Regions from separate parts of the Neptunomonas japonica JAMM 1380 genome, predicted to be linked through region 1. Evidence: predicted binding sites of a transcription regulator. Region 1 holds the regulator's gene; the other holds the start of a gene.

Region 1 (15,448 bases):
GGTAGCAACCAAACTGCTATTGGTTTTGTAAGCCCTAAAGTTGCCGGTGAGATACTTTTTCCTAAAGAGGGTAGCACTGCTTATATTGTGAATTTAGACCACTGGTATTTGGATAAAAACCAAGAACCCTCAAAAGGTGATAATGCACTTAAACAAGAGATTTTTGATACTAGTGAATGGCCGTTAGTGCAGCTTTCTATTAATAAGTTGTATCTTGACTCTAAACCAGTAGGGCAGTGGCGTATGGAAATTGAGCCAGACCCTGCTGGCCAGCTAACAGTTAAAAACATTGCTGGGCGTTTCGGTAAATTCTCACTAACAGGTGATGCAGGGTGGCGCTTAAAAGGTGGCCAGCCCGCTAGTTATATGAATATAGCGTTACAAGGAGGGGACCTAGGTACGCTTTTGAATAACTTTGGCTATGAAGGTGTCATTGAGTCGCAGTCAACAAATATCACCAGTGATGTTTCATGGTCAGGGTATCCGTGGGGTTTTGAAACTAGAAACTTAAACGGAAATTTTAAGATGTTACTGAAGAAAGGGCGAATTATTGAAACAGGGCAGCACAGTAATATATTACGTTTATTTGGCATTCTAAATCTCAATACTGTGGTTCGAAGGTTGCAACTTAATTTTACTGACTTGGTAAAAGCGGGCGTAGCGTTTGATCGTGTAAGCGCACACTACTTGCTTAACAGTGGTATCGCCTATAGTCAGGAACCATTTTCTCTTGATGGGCCTTCCGCTAATGTGAATATGCAAGGAAGTATCAATATTGTGGATCAGACGTTGGATAGCGAAGTTGATGTAGTCTTACCTGTAACAAGTAACTTGCCTGTTGCGGCAGTGTTGCTGGGAGCTCCTCAAATTGCGGGTGCTGTATTTTTACTGGATAAGCTTATCGGTGATAAGTTTGAGAGAGTGTCCACAATAAAGTACCAATTATCAGGTCCATGGGTTGAGCCAGATGTTAAATCAATTACCCCTTTAGCTGCTAAATCTTCTAATGACACCTCAGGGCAAGAAGGGGATAAAAAATGACCCATGTAGCAGTTGTGCAAATGGTGTCTGGTTCTGATGTTGAAATAAACTTGAATAGAGCTGAAGTTCTTATACGTGAAGCTGTATCTGAAGGCGCCAAGCTCGTATTGTTGCCAGAAAATTTTGCACTTTTTGATAGTCAGCAGCTTTACTCGTTGGCTGAGGATGAGAAAGCGTATAACAGGGGCGCTTGTTGGTTAAGTGGCCTTTCAAAATCTCTGGGAATTTGGCTGTTTGCAGGGAGTTTTCCTCTGCTTGGTAGCAACGCAGCTAATCGAAAAGTACGTTCTGCTTTGCAAGTTTTTGACCCTGCCGGTAGGTGTGTTGCGCGTTATGATAAGCGTCATCTGTTTGATGTTGATGTCAGTGATAATCAGGGTGTATACCTAGAGTCAGCATTTGTTGAGGCTGGAGATGAGTTCGTTGTAGTTGAAACAGAAGTAGGAAAGGTTGGATTGAGTATCTGTTATGACTTACGTTTTCCTAAGCATTTTTGGAAATTGAGAGAGCTGGGTGCGGATATTATTGTTGTGCCTTCTGCTTTTACTGAAGTCACGGGCAAAGCCCATTGGGAGGTTCTATTAAGAGCCCGCGCTGTTGAGACGCAATGCTATATTCTTGGGGCAAATCAGGGGGGGGCAGCATAGCCCCTCTCGTAAAACTTCGGGCGACTCTATGATCGTAGACCCATGGGGTACGGTTATTTCTCGATGTGAAATGGGGGAGGGCGTAGTGCTTGCTAAATTAGATTTTAGTCTCTTGGGCCGTGTGCGTAAGCGTATGCCGGTGCTATTTCAGCAACGTTCGTAAATATATAGGCTGTTAGGTGTTAACAGCCTAATACGTTAACAATGACTATGGGTTTTCTTCTAGCTCTCGTAAGTATTTAAATAGTTTACGTGCAGCGGCCGGTGGTTTGTTTTGCGATACTTCTTTTTGAGCGTTTCTTACCAGTTGTCGTAAGTGCTGGATATCCGTGTGAGGGTATTCAGAGATAATGACGTCTAGCATTGAATTATCTTTGTTGTTTTCAATTAAGCGGTCACGCCATTTTTCAAGTTTATGAAAAACTTTGTTGTGAGCTTCTTTTGTAACGTCAAAGCGTTCGATCGCGTTTGCTATTGCCTCACCATCTTCGTAGCGCATTAGCTTGCCGATGTATTGCATTTGTCGGCGTAAGGCGCTGCGGTGTGGTAACTTTTTAGCTTCATCGATTGCATGGCGAAGCGTTTCATCAATAGGAAGTTTATCAAGTTGCCCTGGTTTTAGGTCTACTAAGCGCTCGCCTAACTTCTGTAGAGCTTCTGCTTCGCGCTTGATCTGAGAGCGACTAATAAAGTCTTCATCATCATTATCTATATCATCGAAATTATCTTCGTTCATTTTTTATCCGTAGAAGTAGGTTGCCAATCCTAGAAATGCAAAAAAACCCACCACATCAGTAATGGTGGTGAGGAGTACACTTCCAGCTAAGGCGGGGTCAATGCCCCAAGATTTTAGAGCCAGTGGGAGTACAGTCCCTGCCAGTGCTCCAGCAATTAAGTTGATGATGATCGCTAAACCAATGACTAAGCCGATGGTAGTGTCTTCGAACCAGTAAATCGATACCGCCGATACAACCAGTGCCCAAAGTACACCGTTTAAGCCGCCGACTAACAGTTCACGATTGAGTAACCAGCCAGCATTTGAGCGCTCAACATGCCCTAGAGCTTGTCCACGAATCATAAGCGTTAATGTTTGGCTTCCTGCAATACCACCCATAGAGGCGACTATCGGCATAAGGACGGCGAGAGCGACTACTTTATCAATCGTGTTTTGAAAAATGCCGATAACAGCAGATGCGGTCAGTGCCGTAATCAAGTTGATGCCTAACCATACAGCTCTTCGTCGGGTTGTTTTCATCAATGGTGCAAAGGTATCTTCATCATCGTCAAGACCTGCCATGCTCATCATGGAGTGGTCTGCGTCTTCACGAATAACATCGACAACATCATCGATAGTGATTCGGCCGAGGAGTTTACCTTTTTTGTTTACAACAGGTGCGGATACTAAATCATGTTTAGCAAAGAGCGAAGCAACTTCATCATCAGGCATCTCTGCTGGAATCGGCTTAATATCAGTGTTCATTATTTCACGAACAGTAATATTGGGATCCGATACGAGAAGCTTAGTGAGTGGCAGAATCCCTATGTAGGATTCTTTTCTGCGGCTGACGACAAATAAGCTGTCTGTCATTTCAGGTATTTCATTATGGCGGCGAATATAACGCAATACCGTTTCAACAGTAATGTCTGGGCGAATCGTCACCGTGTCTGTATTCATTAACCCGCCGGCGGTATCTTCCGGGTAGGCCAAAACAACTTCTAAGCGTTCACGATTCTGCTGATCCATGATCTTCAGCAGCTCTCGCGTTACTCGCTCCGGTAGTTGCTGTAAAACGTCTGCTACATCATCGGTATCTAGTGACTCTGTAATAGCCAAAACGCGGTCGGTATCCATTTTGCTGAGAATGTCTGCTTGAATATCATCAGCAAGATACTGGAGTACTTTTCCTTCGTTATCGGTATGAATTAGATTCCATAAAATTTCGCGCTCTTTCGGCGGGGACTGCTCTAGTAGGTGTGCGACTTCGGCAGGGCGAAGCGAATTGTTTAGAGTAAAACGCACCTGTTGAAAGGCGCCACTGTCCAGGGCCCGGTTGAGTTTGTCCAGTGCTGTAGTTTCGTCATTAGTAGTCATAATACCCTTAACTGCGAAAACGCACGGTACAATATTTTATGTTGCTGTAGTATAGCGGATAGATGAGTTGTATTCAGTAGTTGCTATGCGTGAATCAGAGGTTATTCATCTTCATCAAAGCGATTGTTAATGAGAGCTTCAATGGCAGAAATCGCATCATCTTGGTCGCTACCCGTGGCAATGACAGTGAGTTCTGTTCCCTTACTAGCAGCCAGCATCATGACTGACATAATGCTCTTGCCATCAACCTCGCGGCCTTCTTTAACTAAACGTACGTCAGAAGAAAACCTAGAAGTCGTATTAATGAGCTTGGCGGCAGCACGCGCATGTAAACCGAGCTTGTTAATGATGGTGATTTTTAGTTCAAGCATAGCGCTTTATTTCCTCTGTGTAATGGTGTCGAGCGCTCAGCGCAGCTCTCGATGCCTGATGTTCACACTATCCATATAAGATTTAAAGTGGCTAGCTAGTTGTTCAGTGACATAAACTGAGCGATGTTGGCCGCCGGTGCAGCCGATCCCTACGGTGACATAGCTACGATTGTTTTGCATGAAGTGCGGTAGCCATTTATCTAAGTATTCTTGAAGATCCTTTATCATTGCGTTTACGTCACTTTCTTGGCTAAGAAAATCGATTACCGGCTGGTCGAGCCCTGTGTGTTTTCTAAGTTCAGCTACCCAATATGGGTTGGGTAAAATACGCATATCAAAAACAATATCGACATCCATAGGGACGCCATGTTTAAAACCAAATGATTCAAACTGTAAAGAAAGTGACTGCTCTTTACGTTCAGAAATTCTGAGTTTTATGATGTCACGTAGTTCGTAAATAGATAGTAGTGTTGTGTCTATTCGCAGATCAGCAAGATCAGCAATCGGTTCTAATAATGTGCGTTCATAGTCAATAGAGTCAGGAAGGTTACTGACTAACTCTGCCATCGGGTGGCGTCGTCTTGTTGAGCTGTATCTTTTTAATAGTGTGTCGTGAGAGGCATCAACATAAAGTAGTTCAACTGTGATTTTAGGGTGCTTTTTAAAATCTCGCCAGATGCTCGGCAATTTCTCGAGATTGCTTGATAGGTTGCGAGCATCTATGCACACGGCAATACGGTTGAGCTGTGCGTCATCCTCTAACATATGATCAATTAAGTTTGGCAGTAATTTGGCCGGAAGGTTATCAATACAATAGAAGCCAACATCTTCGAGGGCTTGTAGAGCTGTACTTTTTCCTGAGCCTGATCGCCCACTAATGATCACTAATTTCATAGATCCATCTCTAAATGCGAAACAGTTGAGTAGCAACGTCTAAAAGTTGCTCATTTGAATGTGTATTTCTTAATGTGTCCCGGAACTCCTCCTGACTGAATACTTCGGCCAGCTTTCCGAGCGTGCTTAAGTGGTCGTCACATGCTTCTTCGGGAACTAATAGAAAAAATAATAAATCGACAGGACGATTATCGATCGCATCAAAATCAATGGGCTTGGATAAGTATATAAGTGCGCCAGTGGCCGTTTGGACGTTGGCAAGGCGACAGTGTGGAATGGCCACACCTTCACCTATGCCCGTACTGCCCAAGCGTTCTCTGCCGATGAGGCCGCTAAATACTGCTTCTGCTGAGAGATCACTGTTTGATTCAGCAATGATTTTACTGACAAGCTCAATGATACGTTTTTTGCTTCCTCCTTCAATATTTTGAAGAACTCGCTCTGGTGATAATAGTGACAGAATGGGCATGTGATTTCAGTTTTAAAAGTTACTTATGGCTTTTAGTTTTTCTTTATGTTTGATGACCTGACGATCTAGTTTATCGATCAATCCATCAATAGCAGCATACATATCATCTTGTTCGCTTGTGGCAAAAATTTCACCGCCGGCGATGTGCATATCCGCTTCAGCTTTTTGACGTTGTTTGTCTATGCTTAGTGTAACTTGTACATTAGTAATGTTATCGAAATGTCGTTCAAGCTTCTCAAATTTAGTATGTACATACTCAGAAAGCGGTTCAGTAAGCTCTACATGATGACCTGTAATATTGATTTGCATAGGTATCTCCTTTTAAAACGACGCATGTCGTTATAACTTAATATTAAACCAGACACTTCCTTTCATTAGAAGGAGCAATGCCCATTGCTTCTCGGTATTTTGCAACAGTCCTTCTTGCAACTTTAATTCCTTCTTGGTCTAACAGTTGGGCAATTTTGTTATCACTCAACGGCTTTGCAGTATTTTCAGCAGAAATCATTTTTTTAATGACGGCGCGAATAGCTGTAGAGGACGCAGCGCCACCGTCATTGGTGCTTACATGACTAGAAAAAAAATATTTTAACTCAAAAATTCCGCGCGGAGTGTGCATATATTTTTGTGTGGTAACACGAGAAATAGTCGATTCATGCATTTCTACTGCTTCTGCAATGTCATGTAACACCATTGGCTTCATGGCTTCATCACCATGCTCCAAGAACGCTGATTGGCGCTCAATAATCTGACTAGATACTTTTAGTAGAGTCTCATTACGGCTTTGTAGGCTTTTTATAAACCAGCGAGCTTCTTGTAAGTGGTTTTTAAGATAGGTGTTATCAGCGCTGCTGTCAGCTCGACGAATGAGGTCGGCATAACTCGTGTTAATTTTTAGGTTGGGAGATGCGTCTTGATTTAGTCGTACCGTCCAAACCCCTTGGAATTTCTCTACATATACATCGGGGGTAACGTATTCAGCTTTTGAGCTAGAAATATGAGAACCGGGATAGGGGTTTAGTGATTGTATTAAGAGAATAATAGCTTGTAGTTGAGGCTCTTTTAATCGCAGTTTTCGTAGTAGCTGCTTATAATCCCGTGTTCCTAACAAGTGTATGTATTGTTTGCATAATGTAAGCGCTTGTTGAAGCAGCGGCGTGTCTGGTGGTAATTGGCGCAACTGAATGCTTAAGCACTCACCCAAATCACGAGAGGCAACGCCTGGAGGGTCAAACTGTTGAATCCTGTGTAATACTGCGTCTACTTCATCGAGTTCAGACTCGGCAAATAATGTAGGTTCGCTCTCTTTAAAGTGTTCAAGAATTTCTTCTGTAGAGGAGCGCAAATACCCTTCGTTATCGATGCCGTCAATAATTGCTTCAGCAATTAAGCGGTCTGCCGGGCTCATTGGCGTTAAATTTAACTGCCAGTTAAGGTGGTCTTGCAGTGTTTCTTCTGCCGTGTCGTTAGATTCAAAAAAAGAATCATCATCTCGCTGGCTACTGCTTGTTCCTGTTTGATACGTGTCTTCCCAAGAGGAGTCTGTGCTGAGTTCAGAGGGAATGTTGTCGCTCCACTGATCTTCAGCTGAGTTCTCTATGCTCTCGTTGCTTGATGTGCTGGATTGGGCGAGGTTGTTATCTTCACTTGGAGTGGTTATTTCTTGCTGTACTTCGGGTTGATGCGTTTCATCGAAATCATCACTCGTTTCGAGCATCGGGTTACTGTCCAGTGCCTCCTGTATTTCATGTTGGAGGTCGAGTGTCGACAGCTGCAACAAACGAATAGCTTGTTGTAGTTGAGGGGTCATTGTCAGGTGCTGACCCATTTTGAGTTGCAATGATTGCTTCATATAACTACAAGGTTACTCCAATAGGGCAGTTCATATAACTTAGAATGTGAAATTTACAATGTGATGTTCAAAGTGTAAATGTATGTCCTAAGTAGGCTGCTTTTACTTGTTCATTTGAAAGTATCTCTTCTGGTGTTCCTTGAGCAAGAATAACGCCTTCACTAACAATATAGGCTTTTTCACAAATATCGAGTGTTTCTCTCACATTATGGTCAGTAATTAAAATACCAATACCTTTGGATTGTAGGTGTTTTATAGTGTGTTTTATGTCATTTACAGAGATGGGATCAACGCCGGCAAATGGTTCGTCTAATAGAATAAAGGTAGGTTCGGAGGCCAACGCTCGGGCTATTTCTACACGCCGGCGTTCGCCGCCAGATAGGCTCATGCCTAAGCTGTCGCGTAAGTGTGTGATGTGGAATTCGCTTAGGAGGCTTTCTAGCTTCTCGTTACGCTGCGCTGTCGAGAGTTCTTTTCGCATCTCTAGTATGCCGAGCAGGTTATCTTGTACGCTAAGTTTGCGGAAAATGGATGCTTCCTGTGGGAGGTAGCCTATTCCTTTTCGGGCGCGTTCATGCATCGGTAGTTGTGTGACGTCATCGCTATTGATACGTATAGCGCCTTTGTCGGTATTAACTAACCCCACAATCATATAAAAACAGGTGGTTTTTCCCGCACCGTTTGGACCTAGAAGTCCAACGATTTCACCGCTGTTAACTTCCAGGGAGACATCGCGAACTACCTGTCTCTTTTTGTATGATTTTGCTAGATGTAAAGCCTGAAGAAGAGTGTTCATCTGTACTAATTGGCCTTAGGCTGAATAATCATTTTAACGCGTTGTCCCGAGGACCCAGATCCACTATATGCGTTGACGATGGCTTTTTTCATTTGGTAAACGATACGCTCGCCGCTAAATGTGTCTCTATCTTGTTCTACGCGTGCTTGGCCCGTTATAGTGACGGTTTGTTCAGCAATTTTATATTCTAATTTTTCGCCAAATGCGTTAGTAATCGGCTGATCTTTTGAGGGCCTTTGGCGAAAGTTGGCAGGGCTTCCCGTGGCGATGATTAGGTTAATATCATCCTTTTTTCGATATAGGTCGACCTTGGCTGCTCGAATCTCCATGCTGCCTTGGGTCATCAGGACATTGCCTTTGTATGTTGTTGTACCTGTGTTGTCGTCAATGCGAGCACTGTCTGCACTTATATGAATAGGCTGCTTTCGATCAGTCGGGAGCGCAAAGCAAAATGAGCTGAACAATGCACTTATAAGCAGAAAGAGCTGTATTAATGATCTGTTATTTAGCATGGAAAGTGCCTTTTACATCAGAAAGTAGTTCCGATGTATTCATTTTATAGTTAATAATCATGCCCGTAGCTGTTGTGATATTGGATTGCTGGGTGATCTCCACGGGCGCGTTAGTCTTTGCCGTTCCTTGAGCTTGGTAGAGACTCAGGCTTGATGTTCTTAACACACTTGGTATCGGGCTTGTTGGATTATGCGTGACGATAACTTGTTCAACAAGGTCGAAGCGATCGATATTATCATAAGCAATGCCTGAAAGGCTTTCGCTAGTTAAGCGAGGGCTATTCTCAGCCATTAAAGTAATGTGGGGTTGTTTGAGTGTAGTGCGTTTTGCTCTTGGGAAGTGGTTAAGCTCGTTTGCCTTAAGCGTACGTAGAAGCTCTCCATCTTTATTGAATTCTTTACTTGAAGCGGATTTCATAAAGTAATCAACGCCACTGATTATTTCCGCTTCAGAGGCGTCTTCTATATTCGAATCGGAGCTAATAATCCAATAAAGAAAGAGAGGGAACAGCAGCAATATTGCCAAAAATATCCTGGTTTTGCTGCGCGTCAGTAACATGCTTACAAGAACCTCTCATAAGCACACTCTAATTGGCTTTTAGCCTCAAGAGTTGTTTTGCAAAATTCACGAGCCACGCAAGCCGTCATTGAAGTAGAGTGGGCAGTCGCTTCCTGAATTTCAATTGATGCTTTTAGTGTAGGGCTCTTCATTTTTTTGCATTAAATAACCCCTGCTTTAAGCATGTCGTGCATATTTAATGCGCCGGTTGGGCGATTCTTGTCATCGCATATGATTAATGCGTTGATTTTTTTGTCCTGCATGATTTTTAACGCTTCGGCGGCGAGCAAGTCACCAGAAATAGTGGTGCACTGATGTGTCATCACTTCTTCAATGGCTGTTGTTTTGAGATTTAATTCTTGATCAAGTGTGCGTCGTAAGTCACCGTCTGTAAATATGCCTATTAGTGCTCCCAATTCATTTACCACAGTTGTCATGCCTAAGCGTTTTTCAGTTACCTCAATAAGCGTGTTATTGATGGTAGTGCCATGCTGAACAATAGGAATATCCGTACCTGAGTGCATTATATCTTTGGCTTTCAGTAATAGCTTTCTGCCTAGGCTTCCGCCGGGGTGTGAAAATGCAAAGTCCTCGGCACTAAAGCCTTTTGCTTCTAGTAGCGCAATAGCTAACGCATCGCCTAATACTAATTGTGCCGTCGTGCTTGATGTAGGAGCTAGTCCTAGTGGGCAGGCCTCTTTTTCTACACCAATATGTAAATTTGCATTAGCGGCTTGAGATAGCGTGGATTGTGGATTAGCCGTAATACTAATAAGCGGCGCACCCATGCGCTTGATTAATGGCAATATAGTTACAATTTCAGATGTTTCGCCTGAGTTTGAAAGTGCCAATACGACGTCGTTAGAGGTGAACATGCCCATGTCGCCATGGCTAGCCTCACCAGGGTGTACGTAAAAAGATGGCGATCCTGTGCTGGCTAGGGTTGCAGCAATCTTATTGCCTATATGTCCAGATTTTCCCATGCCAGTAATAATAATTCGGCCAGTGCATTCCATCATGAGGCGGCATGCACTTTCAAAATTGCTATCGAGATAGCTCAATAAATCATTTACGGCTTCGGCTTCCAGTTTAATGGTACGCATAGCAGATGCAATAAATGGTTTGATGTCGTCATTCGTATTATTCATTGTATTCGGCTTCTAATCAGGTTGACATAGTGTATAACACAAACATATATCCAGCATATGCTGCGGTTAATAGACCGCCTTCTACTCGATTAATTTTAGCTGGTCGTTGTAGAAGGCAAAACACTAGCAGTAATACAGTTAAACCTAGCATTACCATATAATCGCGATTAAAGGCTATCGCATCAAGTGTAATAGGGCTAACTAACCCTGGAATTGCCATGACAGCTGCAATATTAAATATGTTAGAACCGACAATATTCCCGAGTGCTATATCGTGATGGTTTTTCAGCGCGCTGGCAACAGATGCGGCAAGTTCCGGAAGACTGGTGCCTATAGCAACAATCGTCAGGCCAATCACCAGTTCTGAAACCCCCATATACGTTGCTATTTCTACTGCTCCCCATACCAGCATGCGAGAGCTGGCTACGAGTAAGCTTAAGCCGAGTATAAGCCAGAACAATGCTCTTCCTGTGCTCATTTCAGGAATCTCTTCGGCTTCGTCAGAAATGTGGTCCGCAGGGTCGCTGTTTTTTTGGAATTTAGCGAACATTACAAGGCAGATTGCTAATGATGCGAGCAATAAAATGCCGTCAAATAATGTGATGTTTAAGTTATAAAGCACAGCGCCAGCTAAGAGTGTAATGCACAATAGTAGTGGCATTTCTTTGCGAAGAACCGCTGATTTTACAGGAAGAGGAGCGATAATGGCGGTGATGCCTAGTACTAGACCGATGTTGGCAATATTGGATCCTAGCGCGTTACCAACGGCTAAACTGCCTGATCCGTTAATAGATGCCATAATTGAGACGAGTATTTCAGGTGCTGATGTGCCAAATGAAACGATCGTAAGGCCGATTAGCATAGGAGACATTCCCGAGTTCTTTGCCGTTGCTGCTGCTCCTATTACAAAGCGATCAGCACTCCAGACTAAAATGATCAGCCCAGCGATGATAGATAAAATCGGAAATAACATAGTATTTGTTGTGCTCAATAGTTAAAAGCGGCCTATTAAATCAGAACCAAAATTTGGTGCAAGTTAAAAGGATGGTCTGTTCATGTTTTGTGCAGTAAATGGTATAGTCTCGCGCGGTATTTCTATGCGGGAAATCGGATCATTAACCCCTTCTAATATGGCAGGGAAAAGGCTTTGATAATATGTCGGTGAATAACAGTCTAAAATCAATTATCGATATTCGTGGGTTGAGTTTTAGTCGTGGAGCTCGTCAAATTTTCCGGCATGTGGATATGCAAATTCCGCGTGGGAAAATTACAGCTATCATGGGGCCATCAGGGACGGGTAAAACAACGCTTCTTAAATTGATTGGCGGTCAGCTACGTCCAGATAGTGGACATGTAAAGATAGATGGATTAGATGTGCATCGGATTTCTCGCCAGCAGTTGTTTGCTTTGCGTGAACGCATGGGAATGCTGTTTCAAAGTGGTGCGTTATTTACAGATATGAGCGTCTACGAAAACGTGGCATTTCCGATAAAGGTACATACTCAGTTAGCAGAGGACATGGTACGAGATGTCGTATTAATGAAGCTACAGGCTGTCGGGTTGCGTGGTGCCAGAGATTTAATGCCGAGTGAGTTATCAGGGGGAATGGCGAGGCGTGTAGCTTTAGCACGAGCAATAGCTTTGGATCCTGATATTGTTATGTACGATGAGCCCTTTACAGGGCAGGATCCTATTGCCAAAGGTGTTCTTGTTAATCTTATTCGAAAGATAAATCAGGCGTTGGGGCATACCAGTATTATTGTTTCACATGATATCCAAGAAACGATGAGTATAGCCGATTACATTTATTTACTATCAGATGGGCAAGTAATTGCATCAGGAACACCGCAAGCTTTGTTAAGTAATAAGACCGATCAAGTCCAACAATTTATGCAAGGGTTGCCCGACGGCCCTGTACCCTTTCATTTTTCTGGTGATGATATGTTGGAAGACCTTTGTGCGCAGGAGAAGCGGTAATGCTTAATCAATTTGGCTCGCTGGGGCGTGCTATGTTGGATCGCTTGGCTGGCATAGGACGTGCGGGAGGTGTTGTTTGGCAGTCGTTAGTTGCAAAGCCCACGCCAGTTGTGATGCTGCCTTTATTGCTTAAGCAAATCTACTTTGTGGGCGTTTTATCACTGATTATTATTATTGTTTCCGGCTTATTTATTGGCATGGTACTAGGCTTACAGGGCTATACTATTCTTGTTGATTATGGGTCAGAGCAAGCGGTTGGTCAGATGGTGGCGCTTAGTTTGGTTCGCGAGTTAGCGCCTGTTGTCACGGCGTTATTGTTTGCAGGGCGAGCTGGGTCGGCGCTAACGGCTGAGATAGGCTTGATGAAGGCTACTGAACAGTTGTCCAGCCTTGAAATGATAGGTGTGGACCCTTTGCGTAGGATTGTGGCTCCTCGCTTGTGGGCTGGTTTTATCTGCATGCCAGTCTTAGCAATTATTTTTGCTATGGTTGGAATCTGGGGAGGTGCTTTAGTCAGTATTGAATGGCTTGGGATCTTTGAAGGATCTTTTTGGTCAAACATGCAAAATTCTGTAGATTTTACTGAAGATGTACTCAATGGTGTGATCAAGGCTATTGTTTTTGGCATAGTGGTAACTTGGATTGCTGTTTTTCAGGGTTATGATTGTGTTCCAACGTCTGAAGGGATTAGTCAGGCAACGACTCGTACTGTTGTTTATTCGTCTTTAGCGGTGCTAGCGCTGGACTTTATTTTAACCGCATTGATGTTTGGAGATTTATAAGAAATGCGTATGCGATGGGTAGAAATAATGGTTGGGTTTTTTATGGTGCTGGGTATGCTTGCACTGTTGGGGCTCGCTCTGAATGTAAGTGGTTTGAAGTTATCAGCTCAGCAGGATAATTACACAGTTCTTGCACGGTTTGAAAATATAGGTGGGCTGACTTCGCGGGCTAAAGTCACGCTATCAGGCGTACAAATTGGTGAAGTTAAAAGCATTAAAATTGATACGCAGCGCTTAGTTGCCCTTGTTACTATGGATATTTATTCTGATATTGATTATTTGTCTATCGATAGCTCAGCCAAAATTCTGACCGCAGGGTTATTGGGAGAGCAGTATATAGGTATCTCCGTGGGTTTTGAGGAAGATACTCTTAAAGATGGTGATTATATCCATGACACCCAATCAGCACTTGTTCTAGAAGATCTGATTGGTAAATTTTTATTTAATAAAGTGAATAACTAGGAGAGAAATTCTCAATGCAACGCTTTTTTCTAACTTTTTTGCTCGGGATGAGCTTGGCTTTTCAGCCTTTGACAGCTCAGGCTACTTGGCAAGAAGCGAGTGTTCAGGTTCGTCAAACAATTGAAGATATGATTGTTGTTATCGACGAGCATCGTGCTCAAGAGCCAGTTGACCTTCAGTCAGTGACTCAAGATATAGAAACGATAGTTGATAGGGATGTAGATTTTGGTTACATCTCGAAGTGGGTGATGGGCAAGTATTACCGCCAAGCTAGTGATGTACAACGTAATAAGTTTGCAGTTGTCTTTAAGCAGACATTGATAAGAACCTATGCAAAATCATTGCTTGAGTTTGATGTGGACACATATGACTTAGTTAAAGCGAATAGTGTGAGCCCTGTTGATAGTAAGCAAATTGTTTCTGTGAATGTAGTGTCTAAGGCTGGTGTTGGGTATACCTTGGTTAACTATATGGTTAAGTCTGATGGGCATTGGAAACTAGTGAATGTGATGTTGAATGGCATCAATTTGAGAATTACATTCCAAAATCAGTTTTATGAAATGATGCAGCGCTCAAGATACGACGTGGGCCGTGTTGTTGATTCTTGGGAAGCAAAAATCGATGACAAGCAGACAAAGAGTTAGCCTGTGACTGAGCAGAAGAATCCACTAAATAAAGAAATGAGTAATGAGCTAAACCAAATTCTATTAATGGGTGATTTGGTTTTTCCTCGCATTGAGAGTGTTAGAAGAGTCGTGGAAGCAGAAATTTCGGCTAAGGCTGGAGATTGTGTTCTGGATTTTTCAAATGTGAAAAAAGTGGATAGTTCATCTTTGTCTCTGTGTTTATGTTTTTTAAGACTAGCTAAAAAACAAAATAAGAAAATGACATTTATAAACTTACCAAAGGATATGTTAGCGATTGCTGATCTTGTAGGCTTGAGTGTTATAGGGCACTCTCCTGAAGGCAGTTAGTCGGGTATTAATTTCGCCTTTTAAGCGCTAATTCGTTATCATTGCGCCCCTCTATTACAAACGTAACTTACCCCGGAGCGCTTCATGACCGCTGAAGAAGTAAAACAAATTATTGAATCGCAGCTGCAAGGCTCACAAGTGATCACTGGAGGGGAGGGTTGCTCCTTCGAAGTTACTGTTATTAATGACAAGTTTGCCGGTTTGATGCCAGTTAAAAAGCAGCAGTTGGTATATCAGTGCCTGAATGAATATATTGCTGATGGCACTATTCATGCGTTAACTATTAAAACCTATACTCCTGAACAGTGGGCTGCACTGCAAAGCTAACCAACGGTTGGAAATTTTTGAATGGATAAACTCATTATTGAAGGTGGTGCGTGTCTGAACGGAGAAGTTCGTATATCAGGCGCTAAAAATTCGGCTCTGCCTATTCTTGCAGCAACACTCTTGGCTGATGAGCCAGTAACTATCTGCAACTTACCGCATTTGCACGATATTACAACAATGCTTGAATTGATTCGTCGTACAGGTGTAGAGCTGACGGTAGATGAAAAGTTAAGCGTTGAAGTTGATACGAGCACTATCAAAAATTTTCATGCGCCATATGAGCTAGTAAAAACCATGCGCGCATCAATCTTGGTGCTGGGGCCATTATTGGCTCATTATGGAGAAGCAGAAGTATCGCTCCCTGGAGGGTGTGCTATTGGTAGTCGGCCCGTCGATTTACACATTCGTGGTCTAGAAGCTATGGGTGCCGAAATTACTGTCGATGCGGGCTACATTCATGCACGTAGTGATGGCCGTTTGAAAGGCGCAAAAATATTATTTGATATCGTGACAGTGACTGGTACTGAAAATATTTTAATGGCTGC
Region 2 (15,448 bases), 470 kb from region 1:
AAGGTCGTATAATGATTCGCCATTTAGCTCACCTTGCTGATAAGTGCTTTCCCAAGCAGGCGTTGGCGCTACTGTTTCGTTCGGCTGCTGCGTTGAGCTGCACCCGCTCAGTATTCCTGTACTGATAATCAACAAACAGAGTATTTTTTTTAGCACAATATATAATCGATCCAAGGTTGATGTACTACTGACTATTGTCACTATAGTAGAATTTGATACGCCTTGTCATCGCCAAAGCATATCCTGATTAGTGTAATACTCTGTAAATAGGTTCCATTTAGTGCATTTTCAGGCGCGGGGAATTTCATGTTTTAGGCTAAATCGGTGTATCATTGCGCGCTTATTGATAGTCTGGTGTAGTTAATCGATCCATGTCTCTTCTTGCTTTAGGCATTAATCATAAAACGGCGTCTGTCTCCGTCAGAGAACGAGTGGCATTCAGTCCTGATAAATTGGCGGATGCTTTGCGGCAGGCCCATGGCTTTGCACAGCTAAAAGAAATTGCCATTCTCTCTACTTGTAACCGAACAGAACTTTATTGTTCAACTGAGTTGTCGGGAACGCGTGCGGTATTGGAGTGGTTAGGTGAGTATCATGGCCTTGAGCTGAGTGAGCTTGAAGCGTGTGCTTATACTCATTGGGATGAGTCTGCGGCTAAGCATATGATGCGGGTTGCCAGTGGATTGGATTCTTTGGTTTTAGGTGAGCCGCAAATTTTGGGGCAGCTTAAATCAGCCTATTCTTTATCACAGGAGCAAGGGTTAGTGGGTGCTGAACTGGGGCGTTTGTTTCAGCAAACCTTTTCAGTAGCTAAAAAAGTCCGCACTGATACAGCCATAGGCGAAAACCCAGTATCTGTTGCTTATGCGGCCGTTAATCTTGCGCAGCATATATTCTCTGATCTTAAAGACAGTAGGGCGCTGTTAATTGGTGCAGGTGAAACTATAGAGCTAGTAGCTCAGCATCTGGTAAACGCAGGCGTTAGTAATATTACAGTTGCGAACCGTACGGTGAGCCGTGCTTTAAGTGTTGCTGAAGCTTTTAACGGTAAAGCTGTGATGCTTGGAGATATTCCTGACGTTTTAGCTGATGCCGATATTATTATTTCATCTACCGCTAGCCAGTTACCTATTTTAGGTAAAGGTGCGGTCGAAAATGCATTAAAAAAACGCAAGCATCGACCTATTTTCATGGTTGATATTGCTGTGCCGCGAGATATTGAACCGCAAGTCGCTGATCTTGATGATGTGTATTTATACACAGTTGATGATTTGCGTGAAGTGATTGAAGAAAATCAGCGTAGTCGTGAGAGTGCTGCGAAAGAGGCTGAGGCTATTATCGATGTTGGTGCTCATGAGTTTATGCGCCAATTGCGGTCGCTTGATGCAGTCGATACCGTCACTCAGTTACGTGGGCGCTATGAGGCTTTGCGTGACCAAGAAGTTGAAGTTGCTTTGAAGCAATTGAAAAAAGGTAAAGATCCCGAGGAAGTACTCGCTCAGATGGCTCGCCGTTTGACTAATAAAGTACTTCATCACCCAACAATTCAGCTACGAAAAGCGAGTGCTGAAGGGCAATCTGATGTTGTAACTGCCGCACAAACGCTTTTCCAGTTATCTGATTCGGACGAAAACTAATACATGAAAGAGTCTATTCAAGCCAAGCTGGATAAGCTAGCAGATCGCTTTGAGGAACTGGCAGCACTATTAAGTGATGCGGACGTTATCTCAAACCAAAACAAATTTCGCGATTTCTCTAAAGAATATTCAGAGCTAGAGCCTGTGGTGCAGGCTTATAGTGCATTCCAGCAAGCAGAGAGTGATGTGGCAGAAGCGCAGCTAATGATGGAAGATACTGATCCTGATATGCGTGAGATGGCCAAAGAAGAATGGTCAGATGCGCAAGCACGTATTGCGACCCTAGAGGATGAACTCCAGATTCACTTGCTACCTAAAGACCCCAATGACGGCAGTAATGTTTTCTTGGAAGTGCGAGCAGGTACTGGTGGTGATGAAGCGGCTATCTTCTCCGGTAATCTTTTTAGAATGTATTCTAAGTTTGCTGAAGCACAAGGTTGGCGTATAGAAGTTATTAGTGCCAATGAAGGCGAGCATGGTGGTTATAAAGAGCTGATAGCCCGTATTGTAGGGCAAGATGTTTTCTCGCGGATGAAGTTTGAATCGGGTGCGCATCGTGTTCAACGAGTGCCCGAAACTGAATCTCAGGGGCGTATCCATACTTCGGCATGCACCGTGGCCGTTATGCCTGAACTGGATGAAGTGGCTCAAGTTGAAATTAATAAAGCTGATTTGCGTGTTGATACTTATCGTGCTTCTGGTGCGGGTGGACAGCATGTCAATAAAACAGACTCCGCTATCCGTATTACTCATATTCCTAGTGGTCTTGTTGTTGAGTGTCAGGAAGAGCGCTCTCAACATAAGAACCGTGCCAAAGCGATGGCTTTGTTGGCGTCGCGCTTACAGTCTGCAGAGAAAGAAAAACACGAAGCGGAGCAGGCCACGACACGTAAGAGTTTAGTGGGTAGTGGTGATCGTTCTGAACGTATTCGGACTTATAATTATCCTCAGGGCCGAATTACTGACCATCGCATTAACCTAACGCTTTATAAGCTTGATGAGATCATGGAAGGCAAGCTGGAAGAAGTTATTAATCCGCTGATGCATGAATACCAAGCTGAGTTGTTAGGGGCGCTGTCTGAGTAGCAGGAGTGACTATGCATATTGCTGAGGCTCTATTGTGCTCTAAACAATTAGAAGAGGTCAGTGATTCGTCTAAGTTAGATACTGAATTGCTGTTATGTCATGTGTTAGATAAGCCCTCTAGCTATTTGATGACTTGGCCAGAAAAACCGCTTTTAGTTAGCCAGCAGCAGCAGTTTCTTACATTGATGGCGCGCCGCTCCATCGGTGAGCCTATTGCCTATATTTTGGGTACCCAGGCTTTTTGGACTTTAGATCTTGAAGTCTCGCCGGATACCCTTATTCCTCGCGCCGACACAGAAGTGTTGGTTGAAACTGCACTCTCTCTTTTTGCTAATGTCCCGTTTCTTGATCGACCATTTAGAGTGGCTGATCTAGGAACCGGAACTGGCGCTATTGCTCTCGCTTTGGCAAGTGAGCGACCGACGTGGGAAGTATGGGGATGTGACCGCATTGATGCGGCGGTTGCGTTGGCGCAACGTAACCAGAAAAGATTAGGTCTAGCTCAGGTGAGCTTTGTTCAAGGCAATTGGCTTGAACCATTCTCTGGACTTTTTGACATGATTGTTAGTAACCCACCGTATATAGATTCAAGAGATGAGCATCTTGACCAAGGTGATGTGCGTTTTGAACCACGTAGTGCGTTAATCGCTGATGATGAAGGTCTATCGGATATTCAGCATATCATTAGTGCTGCCACTGACTATCTTGTGACTGATGGATGGCTACTGTTTGAGCATGGTTACCAACAGGGGGCTGCCGTGAGGCAATTATTTAATGATTGTGGCTATCAGCAGGTAAATACCTGTCAGGACTATGCGGGTAACGATCGTGTTACGCTGGGTTGTTGGAAAGTCGGCTAATCGGTACGCACGCTATTAGGTTGTTAGATAAATAAGGTGCTGGAGAAAATAATAATGCTAAGTGATGATCAGTTACTACGTTACAGTCGCCAAATTATGTTACCTGATGTGGATATTGATGGTCAGGAGCGTTGGCTAGCCTCTAAAGTGCTCATAATAGGCTTAGGCGGGTTAGGTAGCCCTGTATCCCTTTATCTGGCTGCTGCGGGCATTGGTGAGCTGGTCTTAGTGGATGACGATCAGGTTGATCTTTCTAACCTGCAGCGTCAAGTGGTTCATACGACAGCCCGTATAGGTATGAAAAAAGTAGATTCCGCCGCACAGATGCTACGCGATATTAATCCAGATATTAATATCGTAACGCGTGCTGAGCGTTTAGGTGCCGATGCATTACAAGCGCTTGTTGCTCAAGTTGATTTGGTGCTGGATTGTACTGATAACTTTGCAACACGTTTTGCTGTAAACCACGCATGTGTTAAGCATAAAAAGCCGTTGGTATCGGGCGCAGCTATTCGTATGGAAGGCCAAATTGCGGTCTACCAGCCTGGAGTAGAAGGAAGCCCTTGTTACCAGTGTTTATATACCGAAGGAGATGATGAAACGCTAACGTGCTCTGAATCTGGCGTGCTTTCTCCATTAGTCGGTATTATTGGCTCTATGCAGGCTTTGGAAGCGCTGAAGGTGTTGGCTAATATAGGCACGACTTTAACGGGTCGATTATTGTTGTTGGATGCAAAGCATATGGAATGGCGTTCCCTTAAATTGAAACAAGACCCGGCTTGCCCTGTTTGCGCCAATAAGGAGGTTAGTGCATGAGCGAAATCGAAAAGGTAAAACGTGTTCTTGAGAGCAGCCGAGTCATTGCATTGGTTGGTGCGAGCCTAAAACCAGAGCGTGCTAGTTACCGGGTGATGGCTTTTTTACTTAACCAAGGCTACCAGGTTATTCCTGTTAATCCTGTTAAAGCAGGGCAGCAGTTGCATGGCCAAACTATTTTGGCATCATTGCAGGATATCTCTGAAACTGTGGATTTGGTGGATGTGTTTCGCAATTCCGAGGCGGCAGCGAGTGTAGTAGATGATGCTATTGGTATCGGTGCAAAAGCTGTGTGGATGCAGCTTGGTGTGATTAATCAGCCTGCGGCTGATCGGGCTGAGGCTGCAGGACTCGATGTGATTATGGATCGTTGTCCTGCGATTGATATACCAAGTTTGGGTATATCAAAAATTTCGTAAGTTTTTGTTGGGTTTATAGTTTCTCCTATAGTGTCATCTCACCGCATAGAGGGGATGACATCAGTTCTTTAATATGTTCAATATCTGTTTCAGTCGCTAATAAAAACAGTAGCTTGGTATAAGCCGCTTCAACAGTCATATCGGCACCGGGAATCACGCCTAGTTGATTGAGACGCGCGCCCGTTGCATAAGACCCTTGTATTACCTGTCCTGAGTGGCAAAGAGTCAGGTTAACGATGACTACACCACGATTGTTGGCTGTTTCCAGCAAAGACATCAAGCATTGATTATTATCAGGGGGGTTTCCTGCCCCGTAGCTCAGCATAATAACGCCTTTTATATCAGGGTTATCTAGTATTGATGTCAACTGAGCATCATTGATGCCTGGGTAAAGGTGCAGTTGTGCAATATGTTCAGTGCCGCAGTTTGGCGTTTTAAATTGCGACGTATTATTTTGCGTGTTTTTAGCCTGCTCTATGCTTTTAGTACTGTTATCAAACAATTTAATTTGGATGCCTGACTGTCCTAGAGGACTATAATTAGGCGATGCAAAAGCGCGTAATGACGAGGTATGAACTTTCTTGGCGCGATTACCTCTCAATAATTGCCCATCAAAACAGATGCAGACTTCTTGGTTGTTGGGTTCGCGGGCGAACTCAATAGCATTCAGTAAATTATTAGTGGCATCGGTTCTGGGTTGAGCTAAAGGAATTTGCGAACCGGTTAAAATGACGGGTTTACTTAAACCGCAAAGCATAAAAGACAACGCTGAGGCTGTGTAGGCCATGGTGTCGGTGCCGTGAAGAATGACGAAACCATCATATTTATCATAATGCAGCGTAATCAGCTCTGCTAATGTGGCCCAATCGGCAGGCACTATATTTGAGCTATCAATGAGCTTGTCGAGTTCGATAATGTCAAAAGGCTGAAGAGCCGAGATAGATACTTTATTGAGGCGTTGCTCTAATAGTTCATTGAACCCGCCTTGTGGTACGTAGCCAGATGCCGAAGGCCACATACCAATGGTACCGCCAGTATAAATAATTAGAACGCGGGATTTGTTCATGTAGCGGCCTCAATTGGGGGTGTTCATACAGCCGTTTTCATGGGGCTAGTATTTGCGGCAGCAGAGCTTAGATGATTTAGGGGATGAGTTCCATAGCTAAGATCTGGCATTAATGCTGCGAGCATGCGGCTGTCTGGTATATTGAGTTGGATCGGTGGGCTATTGGCGGTAATACCACGAATACAGCGATGGTTTAGCATGTAGATAGCAGAGCTAAGCATTTTCATGGAATTGAGAATGTTATAGATAATGACCGGTTCCATGGCGTTTAGCTGTTGAGAACCTGCCTCTGCGGCCATGCACACGGTGACATCATGCCCAATGACTTGGAAAGCGGTTTGGCTAACAGCCTCAGGAATAACAGGGCTAACAACACCTGGAACAAGCGAGGAACCTGCTTGTGTAATGGGGAGGTTAATCTCATTAAAATTAGTCCGTGGATCGTTAGATAGTATGCATATTGCATTGCAAATTTTGGCGAGCTTTATCGCTAATTTTCTTTGAATAGCAGACGTCTTCACAAATGCTTCCATATCAGAGTGGTTATCAGATGATTCTTTATCTGATGTGATAGGTAGCGCTGATATATGTGTCAGATGTTTTATTGTAGATTTCGTATAATCAGGATGAACACTGTTTGTTTGATATTGCGATGTACTATTAAGGTTTGTCGCGCATAGTTGTGTGCAGGCGCTTTGTATATTTACGATCTCTTCTTTCAGGGAGGCTGCAAAGTCGGCAAACTCACTTCCTAGCATTTTTGTAGCGGTATCTTGTAAGTGAGTGCCTTTTACAAGAGGAGTTCGAGCGAACTCTTCTGCCTTCTTCTCAAAGCTGCTTTTAATAGAGGAGAGCGCATGTGTGAGTGTCTGTGTACTTAATACAATTGATAATCGTGCTGCTGTGGCGTATGCATCATTGTTTGTCTGTGATTTATTAACGTCATTGTTGGGGTGAAGGTACTGATACTCACCTTTTTCGTGACCCATGATAGAGAGCGCTAAGTTAGCAATAACCTCATTGGCGTTCATGTTAGTTGATACCCCGGCACCTCCCTGGATTAAATCAACAACGAATTGGTTATGTAGCTCTCCTTCACGAATACGTATGCAAGCTTGGCGAATAGCATTGGTTTTTTTACTGCTGAGTAACCCCAGTTCGTGGTTTGCTTCAGCTGACGCTTGTTTCACCATTGTTAATGTATTGATGAGATCTTGAAACTGGTGAATAGGTACACCAGAGGTATTGAAATTGCGCAAGGCGCGTAATGTCTGAATGCCGTACCAAGCAGTGTCTGGGAGTGTCTCATCGCCTAATAAATCATGTTCTTTTCGGTTATTCATTGGGCGACTAGCTCTTTATTAAGTAGGTGATTACCATTCAATCATACTTAAGTTGCATCTATCTATTAGGCATTGATGCAGTTTTTGATGCAGAATGTTGCTTGAAATGCATCATATAGCACCACTATAGTTGAAGTGTCTAAATTAAAGGCTGTGTATATGTATCAGGACCTGTCCAGTAATCTAAAATTGCTCTGCAGTTATTACGACTCTATTGCCGATGTGTGCCGTCGTCTGAATCTTAATCGTACACAGTTCAATCGGTATCTAAGTGGTCGTTATAAGCCTTCGCCAAAAACTATGCGAAAGCTCTGTGATTTTTTTGGTGTAGAGGAGTATGAATTACTGCTTCCTGTCGCTCAGTTCGAGCGCCTTATTCAAGTGCGTCCGAAAGTCATTGCCCCCTCTGGACCACCTCGAGTCGAAGATAGTCATCTGCAAACCCTGAGTCATGCCAGTTCGGCACAGATGGAAAAGTACGTGGGGTATTATTTTGAGTACTATATGTCGATGGCGTGTCCTGGCAAGGTGCTTCGAAATTTGATCTGTATTGAAAAACGCGATGAAGGTTATTATTACCAACGTACCGAGAGATTAAAAGAAAGTCCTACTGAAGCAGCATTTCATAGTAAATATATAGGGATGGCTTTATTTTTAACTGATCGCATCTTCATGATTGATTATGAAGCGTTAGCGACGAATGAAGTTACCGAAACGGTTTTGATTCCAAGTTATAAGAATCGTATCAGCCGCTTAAATGGTTTAAGGATTGGTGTGCCTGCCAATGGCGTAAGAAAGCCTAGCTGTGCCCGTGTGGTGATGGAGTATTTAGGTTTGCAGGTTGATATCCGAAAAGCGTTAGGGCTCTGTGGCCTCTATGAGTTGAATGATGATGCCATAGACGACTCTATTAAGGTGTCGGTGCGTAATCAGATGAATGAGGCTGATTGGCACTTTACAGCGCGCGCTTAAATTGAGTTCCTAGGGGCTTAAAAACATCTGTCTGATACGCAGATCATCAACGGCGCGTTTTACATGCTGCTTTAGCTCTTCAGGTAATGACTGAGGCCATTGAGCTGGTGTTTGAACGCCAGAAGCTATCAAAAAATTAAGTAGCTCTTTGTTTTGAGTCTCTAGTGCATAATTCAACGCGCTGAGCCCTTGTGAGTCTTCTTGGTTAAGGTCAATCCCATATTCTATAAAACGACTCAGGTGAAGCATTAACTCTGTGACAGAGCAGTGCTTAAAACAGGCGGCTATTAAATGTGTGTTTTCTTCTTGGGCTTTATACTCAGTACTCGAACCTGATTGTAGCAATGCATTGATGAGTGGCAAGCTCTGCACCTGCTTAAGGGCAAGTAACAAGTAAGGCTCATTGGTCGATGATAGCTGCTCAATGTTAGCTCCGGCAGCAATTACCATGATAAGAGCTTTGGGTTGTTGTGCAAGAATGGCAGTTTCAATAGCACTAAGCTGTTGGTCTGTTTGGTCGTTTAGTATTGCTGAATCGATGTTTTGTAGCCGTTTAGCAAGGGCGGCTAAATCACCTGCTTTAATTGCTTTAAATAGCTTGGATATTTTTTGTTTTTTGAATAGCGTTAGCATGCTTAGATAACCTCTAAAATTTTCATCAGATAGATGCCGCTGCTTAGCGTAAATACTGAGCCGATAGTCGTCGTTAAAATAATATTAGCGGCCAGCTGTGCATTGCCTCCCATGGCTTTTGCCATGACAAAGCTTGCTGCCGCAGTAGGGCAGCCAAAAAGCACAAACATTATTACTAAGTCTTGATCTGTGAAACCCGCTTGCCAAGCTCCTAAAGTGAGAACGACTGGGAGAATAAGTAATTTAGTTGCCGTAGCCCAGAATGCTTGGAATGATGTGTGTTTTAGGCTCTTTAAATTCAATGTGGCACCAATAGTGAGTAGCGCTAAGGGTAATGTAAGGTTAGCAAAGTAACGGCCAGTGCGGTCAACGACTTCGGGTAACGAGAAGCCGAAATAGGAAAAAGGCAGTGCGAGTAGTACCGCAATAATTAAGGGGTTTTTTAATATCTCTACGATCACGCCGCTCAGTGATAGAGCGTTACTGTTTTTCATGGGCAGTGAGAGGACAATGATCGATAGTACGTTATATAGAGGAATGACCAATGCAAGCAGTAATGACGCTTGGGCCAGACCTGTTTGGCCAAATAAATTGAAGCTTACCGCTAACCCTATAATCCCATAGTTACTGCGAAAAGATCCTTGAATAAAAACACCAAGGTCTTCGGGTTTATGGATCCATTGTTTCGCTAGCAACCAGATAGCGATAAATGTAATCAATGTTCCGGCGGCTACATAACTGAGTTGTGCGGGATTAAAAACTGCTTGAAAGTCAGTTCTAGCGATACTCATAAAAACGAGGGTTGGTAGCGTAATTATAAACACCAGTTTAGATCCAGTGCTGACAAACGCCTCGTCAATAAGTGATGTGCGTTTTAATATAACGCCCATAAATACGATAAAAAAGATGGGCGCCACAATGTTGGCTGTAAAAACCAATGTATCTAGGTAAAGCGCCACGTAAAGCTCCTATAAGTGAATGAAGGCACGATGATACTGCTGTCGTGATTTAAGTGCTATGCAATACAGTGTTGTAGGAAAGCCTACTCACTTAGGTAACTTTTTATCAGCGCAAGTATTTTCGTTGAGTAGGTTATGTTGGCCTACTGGTGAAGCTTTGGGTAATCGAACCAGAGAAGTGTGCCGCATGACTCTGTGAGTTCGGACCAGCAGGTGATACCTAGTTGAATATGCATAACACCACAGGTGGGTAGGTTGTTGATCCGTTCGGCACTCAAATACTCCCCTAAACGTTGTAAGCCGGGGTTATGACCAAACAGCATAATGTGATGATCCTTGTCTGAATGACGCTGTAATGTATCGAGCAATGTCTCCATACATGAGTCGTATAACTCAGGAATAACCTCAATGAGTGGTCGGTTAGTGAGTTGTTTGCTGGTGGCTTTCGCCGTCAGGTATGCACGCGTAGCGCCGCTCGATAAGCATTTGTCGGGTGTCAGGTTTGCCGCTTTTAGGCGTTCGGCCATGGCAGGCAAATCACGTTTTCCGCGTTTGTTAAGAGGGCGGTTAAAATCTTCAAGATCTGGATTCTTCCAGCTTGATTTAGCATGTCTGATAAGAGTGAGCGTGCGCATAATAGGACTCCGGCCTTAAAGCAGCTATTTGCGCAAAATAGCACGGTTGTTGGAATCTTTTAAGGTATTTGAGTGTATAAAAATCAGTGATAACTTTTCTAAGCTCAGTTATCACTGTCTAGATTACTGTGAAAACTCATGATCTTGTGAGGTGCTCTCCAGCACTCGCTTCCATACAGAGCGCATATGCGGCATCGGCATACTGCCTACATGCTGTAAATTCATGGGGCCGTCGTTAAATAAACGAGGGTCCATCAGCACATAATCATCATCGATAAGGGGTATGAACCCCATATGGTCGAGGATATCAGTTTTTAGATTTACGCCAGGAGCAATTTCTAACAGTTTTAAGCCTTTTTCCGTGAGTTTAAAAACTGCTCTTTCGGTAATGAACATAACATTTTGTTGTTTTTCTAAGGCATATTGCCCGTTAAAGGTGATCTGTTCTACGGCGGCGAGAAATTTCTTAATAGGGCCGTTTTCAATAATCGTTAGTTGATTGTTGTTAACTTCAAGTGCTTGAGGACCTGACGTAAATGTACCCAGAAAGTAAACATCACGAGTGTTTTGCGTGATGTTGATAAAGCCTCCGCATCCGGCAAGTCGCGTACCAAAACGACTGACGTTAATATGACCTTGAGGGTCTGCTTCTGCTAGTCCAAGGAAGGCTTGATCTAGGCCACCACCATCATAAAAATCAAACTGAGCAGGCTGATCAATAATGGCGTCGGCATTGGCAATAGCCCCAAAGCTTAAGCCGCTGGCGGGTGATCCGCCAATACCGCCAGCTTCAACCGTTAATGTAAACTCTTTAAGTCTGCCTTCTTCTGCCGCAATGTGTGAGATGATTTCAGGTATGCCAATACCTAAGTTAACGACCGAGCCTTTACGTAGCTCCATTAATGCGCGCCGGCCAATGATCTTGCGTGCGGATAGAGGAATAGGCTTCAGTGGGTTGCCGGTACGAACTTCGCCGCAATAGGCAGGGTTGTACTGCTCAGCAAATGTTTGCGGATGATCTTCTGCTTCTGAGAGCACCACATGGTCTACTAGAATTCCAGGGATACGTACACGATCAGGTGTTACTTGGTGCTGCTCAGTGGTTCGTTCAACTTGCACGATAACTTTACCGCCGCTGCTTTTAACTGCTTGAGCGATAGCCAATGCTTCTAATGGCAACGCTTCTTTCTCCATTGAAATATTGCCATGTCCATCAACAGTGGTACCGCGAAGCAAGGCTATATTAATGGGAAAGGTCTTGTATAAAAGAAAAGGGGAGCCGGCTATTTCTATGCGTTCAACGAGATCTTCATGAGTGCTGCTATTGATTTTTCCGCCATCTTGCTGGGGGTCGACAAACGTATTTAATCCCACGTGTGTTAATGTGCCGGGTTTCCCTGCTGCAATGTCACGAAATAGATGACAGATAACACCTTGCGGCAAGTTGTATGCTTCAATTTTATTTTCAATTGCCAGTTTGCCAAGGCGTGGTGCTAAGCCCCAGTGCCCTCCAATGACGCGTTTTAGCATGCCTTCATGACCAAAGCGATTCAGTCCTCGGCTTTCGGCATCGCCTTGCCCTGCTGCATACACTAGGTTAAGACTGCTAGGGTGGCCGGTAGCTAAGAAACGCTTCTCGATAGCTTTTGCGAGTGTCTCTGCAAACCCGATACCGATAAAGCCTGCGGTTGCGATAGTGTCATTATCTGCAATGAGTAGCGCGGCTTCTTGAGCTGAAATAAAACGATTGGGCATACCATTACCTGTAAATAATTTTTATTGTTAACTGGCTATAGCAAAAGGCGAGCCAGTCATTTTTTTATCAATAAAATCATATGTTTGGTTGTTTCTATGTGCTGGAGCTTATTCTGCAGTGTATTGCTATGTAGACACTAATGTCCGGTTTTTAGCAGTGTGTCTATTTCCCTTTACACTTTTTTAAGCGCTCATATAAAGTGGCTCTAGAAATGCCCAATAGTTTGGCGGCACTACTTTTATTGCCACCTGTTTGTTGAAGCGCTTCTTTCAATGCACCTTGTTCTAGCTTTAACCGTGTTTCATGAAGGTTTGTCGGTAAAGGGTTGAGGTCAACACGGGGGAGATCATCAAATGCACCTAAGTCTGCGGGTTCAATAGCAGTACCTTCTGCCATTACACAGCCGCGTTCTAAGCGGTTGTGAAGTTCCCGGACATTGCCAGGCCAGCTATATTCAAGTAGCCATTGCTGTGCGGTGTCTGTTAGTGCAAGTGCGGGAACCTGTGCTTGCTGTTGAATATTTTCTAACATGTGGGCACACAGTAATGGAATATCTTCTTTACGCTCCCGAAGTGGTGCTAAACGTATGGGTAATACATTCAATCGATAATAAAGATCAGCACGAAACTTACCTTCATCAACCAGTTGTTTAAGGTTGCCTGATGTCGCAGCAATAATGCGAACATCGACTTGCTCTAGGCGGTTTGATCCTAACGCCTCTATTTCTCGCTCTTGCAAGACCCTAAGAAGTTTAGCTTGCATGGTAAGAGGCATTTCGGCAATTTCATCCAAAAACAGAGTGCCGCCATTGGCTAGCTGTATCTTTCCTTTGCGTCCGCCTTTATCAATACCGGTATAGGCTCCGGGAGCGGCTCCAAACAACTCGGCCTCAACGAGTGACTCTGGTAGCGCTGCCATATTGATGCCAACAAATGTGCCTCCGTTTCGGTGGGATGCGTGATGAATACCTTGGGCGAGCAGTTCTTTACCTGTCCCCGTTTCGCCAAGTAGAAGCACAGTAGTGTCTAGCAATGCGGCTCTGCGAGCTTGCCTTTTTAATTGTTGAATAATGGCGGATTGACCAATTAAATCATCCAGCGCATAGCGAGAAGGGCGAATTAATTTTTGTTGTTCGAGCTGACGTTTAAGACGAGTAAACTTGTCAAATAATGGTCTTAGGCTTTCTAAATCGGTATAAAAAATAAAACTAATAGCACCCATCACAGTGCCGTCGTTGTCTTTTAATGGCATGCGCGTGACCACACACCAGCGGTTGTTAATTTGCATGAGGTCGACAAAGGTGGGCTTGCCACTTTTTAATACACGGGGTAGTTGTGTATTAGGCAGCAGCTCTTCAATAGGCATGCCGATAAGTGCTTCATCTTCAGCTATGTTAATGAGTTGTCGATATTTGGGGCTCATCCAGATAATACGACAAGATGAATCTACAGCAATGGCACCTTCGCAGAGGCTTGAAAGTAGCTCAAAGGGGTGCTGCTTGCTAGTTTGTCCGCTCAGTAACTCATCAAGACAGATGTGTTGCTCAGGTTGCTGAACTTTTGGTTTGATCAATGCTGCATCCCTTGTTATCTATAAATATTTTTGTTTGCATTAGGCTTATAAATTTGTACTCATATGTGTCATGAAATACAAGTGTTGGCTGTAAACTACACTGCTTATTAATTGCTTCTCAGGACATGCTCCATGGATAAAATATCAACTACAGCGTTATCAAAATTGCGTTCCATGTCGAGTAAAGCGCTATTTGTTCAATTAGAAAGTGCTGGATGGATTGTGCGTTTAGAAAAAAACTGGGAGTTAACACCTAGTGGCAGAGAGCAGGGGGGAGAGGTAAAGCAAAGTGATAAGTTTGGGTCTTATATTGTTTGGCCAGCGCAGTTAAAAATTGAGGGCGAAGCCGTAGTGGTCGCCTATGATAAAAATGATCTCCATAGCGCAGCTAATATAGGGCAAAAAGTTGAATTGTCAGCACGGCAAGTTAACGCGTTGTTTTCTGAGTTAGGTTGGGTGGATCGGTATCACAAAGGTTGGCAGTTAACGGAGCAAGGAAAGGCATTAGGGGGCGTGCAAAAAGAGAGCCAAAAAACCGCTATTCCTTATGTGTTATGGCCGCTCGCGTTTATTCATAATCTTGCTTTTCAGCGCTCGTTAAAAGCGCTTAAAGGAGATTTAGGCCAGGCATTGGGGCTCAATGAATCCACGAGCGAAGAGGTCTCCGTTTTTAGGAAAACATTTCCTGCCAATTTTCGAGCGGTAGATGGTCATCAGCTTCGCTCAAAAGCTGAAGTGTTGATTGATAACTGGTTGTATTTAGCAGATATCGCGCACGCTTATGAGCGCCGCTTGCCGATTGAAGAAGATGTTTACAGTACTTTTTATATACCCGCGGGTAAGATATATGTTGAGCTATGGGAGCATGAGAGTGATCCGGGGTATCAAAAAATTAAGCAACAAAAGCTGCAGGCTTACTCGAAATATGGGTTAACACTTCTAGAGTTGCATGAGAGTGATATTGCAAATTTAGATGATGTTATGCCGCGCTTATTGTTAAAGAACGGTATAGAGGCATATTAGGAGGTGGGGAGTTCAGTAATTAGATTGATGTATGAAAAAAGGGCTATCAATAGCCCTTAATTATGGAGTGATCTATAACAGAAAACTATTCAGTGTCACTCATCCAAACATCACTAATCCAGTCCCACAGGTTGTCCCATTGCTCTTCGTTTACCTCGTCTTCTGCTGACCAGAAGCCGATAGAACCATCCTGTTCGATAAAGTAATAACCCCCATTCGCCTCGCAAAATGGAATTAACTCTCTGGGTAAACCTAACGACCATGCTGTGGCTGTTAGCTCAGGCAAATGCGTATGTGAGTGTGGCTCGGTTGCAGTGACAGGAGATAGTGAGCCAACTACGACATCGCTAGCCTCTAGCAGGAACTCTTTCAGGTCTGCAGGAATAGAGATTAAAATCTCCTCTTCCAACTCAACTAATTCATCTTCCGTTGGGAGGCGTACAGAGTTGAAGCGGTCTTCGTTTAGCTCACGAAGTTCATCAATGATGTCGTTCATATTAAGTAATAAGAGTCCTAAAACCTGTGTTGTTAAACACTAATAAATTGATAGTGGAGTTTACAGGATAAATTAGAACACTGTCTGGCCTTTGTGATCGTCTATTTCCTCTCCAGCGTCGTCCTCTTCAGCTTTATCTTCTTCTAAACTGAAGTTTAATCCACCAGCACTGCTG

The links. The regulator sigma-54, encoded in region 1, starts transcription at its own class of promoters, with help from an activator protein. The targets are predictions, from matches to a motif close to TGGCACNNNNNTTGCTNT.
Region 2: NEJAP_RS16645 (acyl CoA:acetate/3-ketoacid CoA transferase) is a predicted target of sigma-54. The motif match lies at 12,219-12,236, and genes of this name have one in related genera.

Annotation. Positions count from the first base shown of each region.
Region 1 covers NZ_AP014546.1:3,056,370-3,071,817, reverse strand. The annotation lists gene NEJAP_RS14385 (YhdP family protein) at 1-1,041, shown strand, start outside; gene NEJAP_RS14380 (carbon-nitrogen hydrolase family protein) at 1,038-1,688, shown strand; gene NEJAP_RS19490 (hypothetical protein) at 1,717-1,851, shown strand; gene yjgA (ribosome biogenesis factor YjgA) at 1,897-2,424, opposite strand; gene mgtE (magnesium transporter) at 2,428-3,780, opposite strand; gene NEJAP_RS14365 (HPr family phosphocarrier protein) at 3,882-4,151, opposite strand; gene rapZ (RNase adapter RapZ) at 4,188-5,045, opposite strand; gene ptsN (PTS IIA-like nitrogen regulatory protein PtsN) at 5,056-5,514, opposite strand; gene hpf (ribosome hibernation promoting factor) at 5,527-5,823, opposite strand; gene NEJAP_RS14345 (RNA polymerase factor sigma-54) at 5,867-7,366, opposite strand; gene lptB (LPS export ABC transporter ATP-binding protein) at 7,434-8,162, opposite strand; gene lptA (lipopolysaccharide transport periplasmic protein LptA) at 8,168-8,674, opposite strand; gene lptC (LPS export ABC transporter periplasmic protein LptC) at 8,664-9,200, opposite strand; gene NEJAP_RS14325 (KpsF/GutQ family sugar-phosphate isomerase) at 9,395-10,381, opposite strand; gene NEJAP_RS14320 (calcium/sodium antiporter) at 10,398-11,354, opposite strand; gene NEJAP_RS14315 (ABC transporter ATP-binding protein) at 11,537-12,358, shown strand; gene mlaE (lipid asymmetry maintenance ABC transporter permease subunit MlaE) at 12,358-13,140, shown strand; gene mlaD (outer membrane lipid asymmetry maintenance protein MlaD) at 13,144-13,602, shown strand; gene NEJAP_RS14300 (MlaC/ttg2D family ABC transporter substrate-binding protein) at 13,617-14,246, shown strand; gene NEJAP_RS14295 (STAS domain-containing protein) at 14,250-14,576, shown strand; gene NEJAP_RS14290 (BolA family protein) at 14,661-14,903, shown strand; gene murA (UDP-N-acetylglucosamine 1-carboxyvinyltransferase) at 14,925-15,448, shown strand, end outside.
Region 2 covers NZ_AP014546.1:3,531,223-3,546,670, reverse strand. The annotation lists gene NEJAP_RS16705 (tetratricopeptide repeat protein) at 1-156, opposite strand, end outside; gene hemA (glutamyl-tRNA reductase) at 372-1,637, shown strand; gene prfA (peptide chain release factor 1) at 1,641-2,723, shown strand; gene prmC (peptide chain release factor N(5)-glutamine methyltransferase) at 2,735-3,583, shown strand; gene NEJAP_RS16685 (HesA/MoeB/ThiF family protein) at 3,638-4,399, shown strand; gene NEJAP_RS16680 (CoA-binding protein) at 4,396-4,818, shown strand; gene NEJAP_RS16675 (type I asparaginase) at 4,844-5,884, opposite strand; gene NEJAP_RS16670 (lyase family protein) at 5,908-7,227, opposite strand; gene NEJAP_RS16665 (helix-turn-helix domain-containing protein) at 7,387-8,199, shown strand; gene NEJAP_RS16660 (ankyrin repeat domain-containing protein) at 8,209-8,832, opposite strand; gene NEJAP_RS16655 (AEC family transporter) at 8,835-9,791, opposite strand; gene NEJAP_RS16650 (SixA phosphatase family protein) at 9,935-10,426, opposite strand; gene NEJAP_RS16645 (acyl CoA:acetate/3-ketoacid CoA transferase) at 10,550-12,181, opposite strand; gene NEJAP_RS16640 (sigma-54 interaction domain-containing protein) at 12,345-13,754, opposite strand; gene NEJAP_RS16635 (hypothetical protein) at 13,887-14,777, shown strand; gene NEJAP_RS16630 (SMI1/KNR4 family protein) at 14,863-15,273, opposite strand; gene NEJAP_RS16625 (PilT/PilU family type 4a pilus ATPase) at 15,346-15,448, opposite strand, start outside.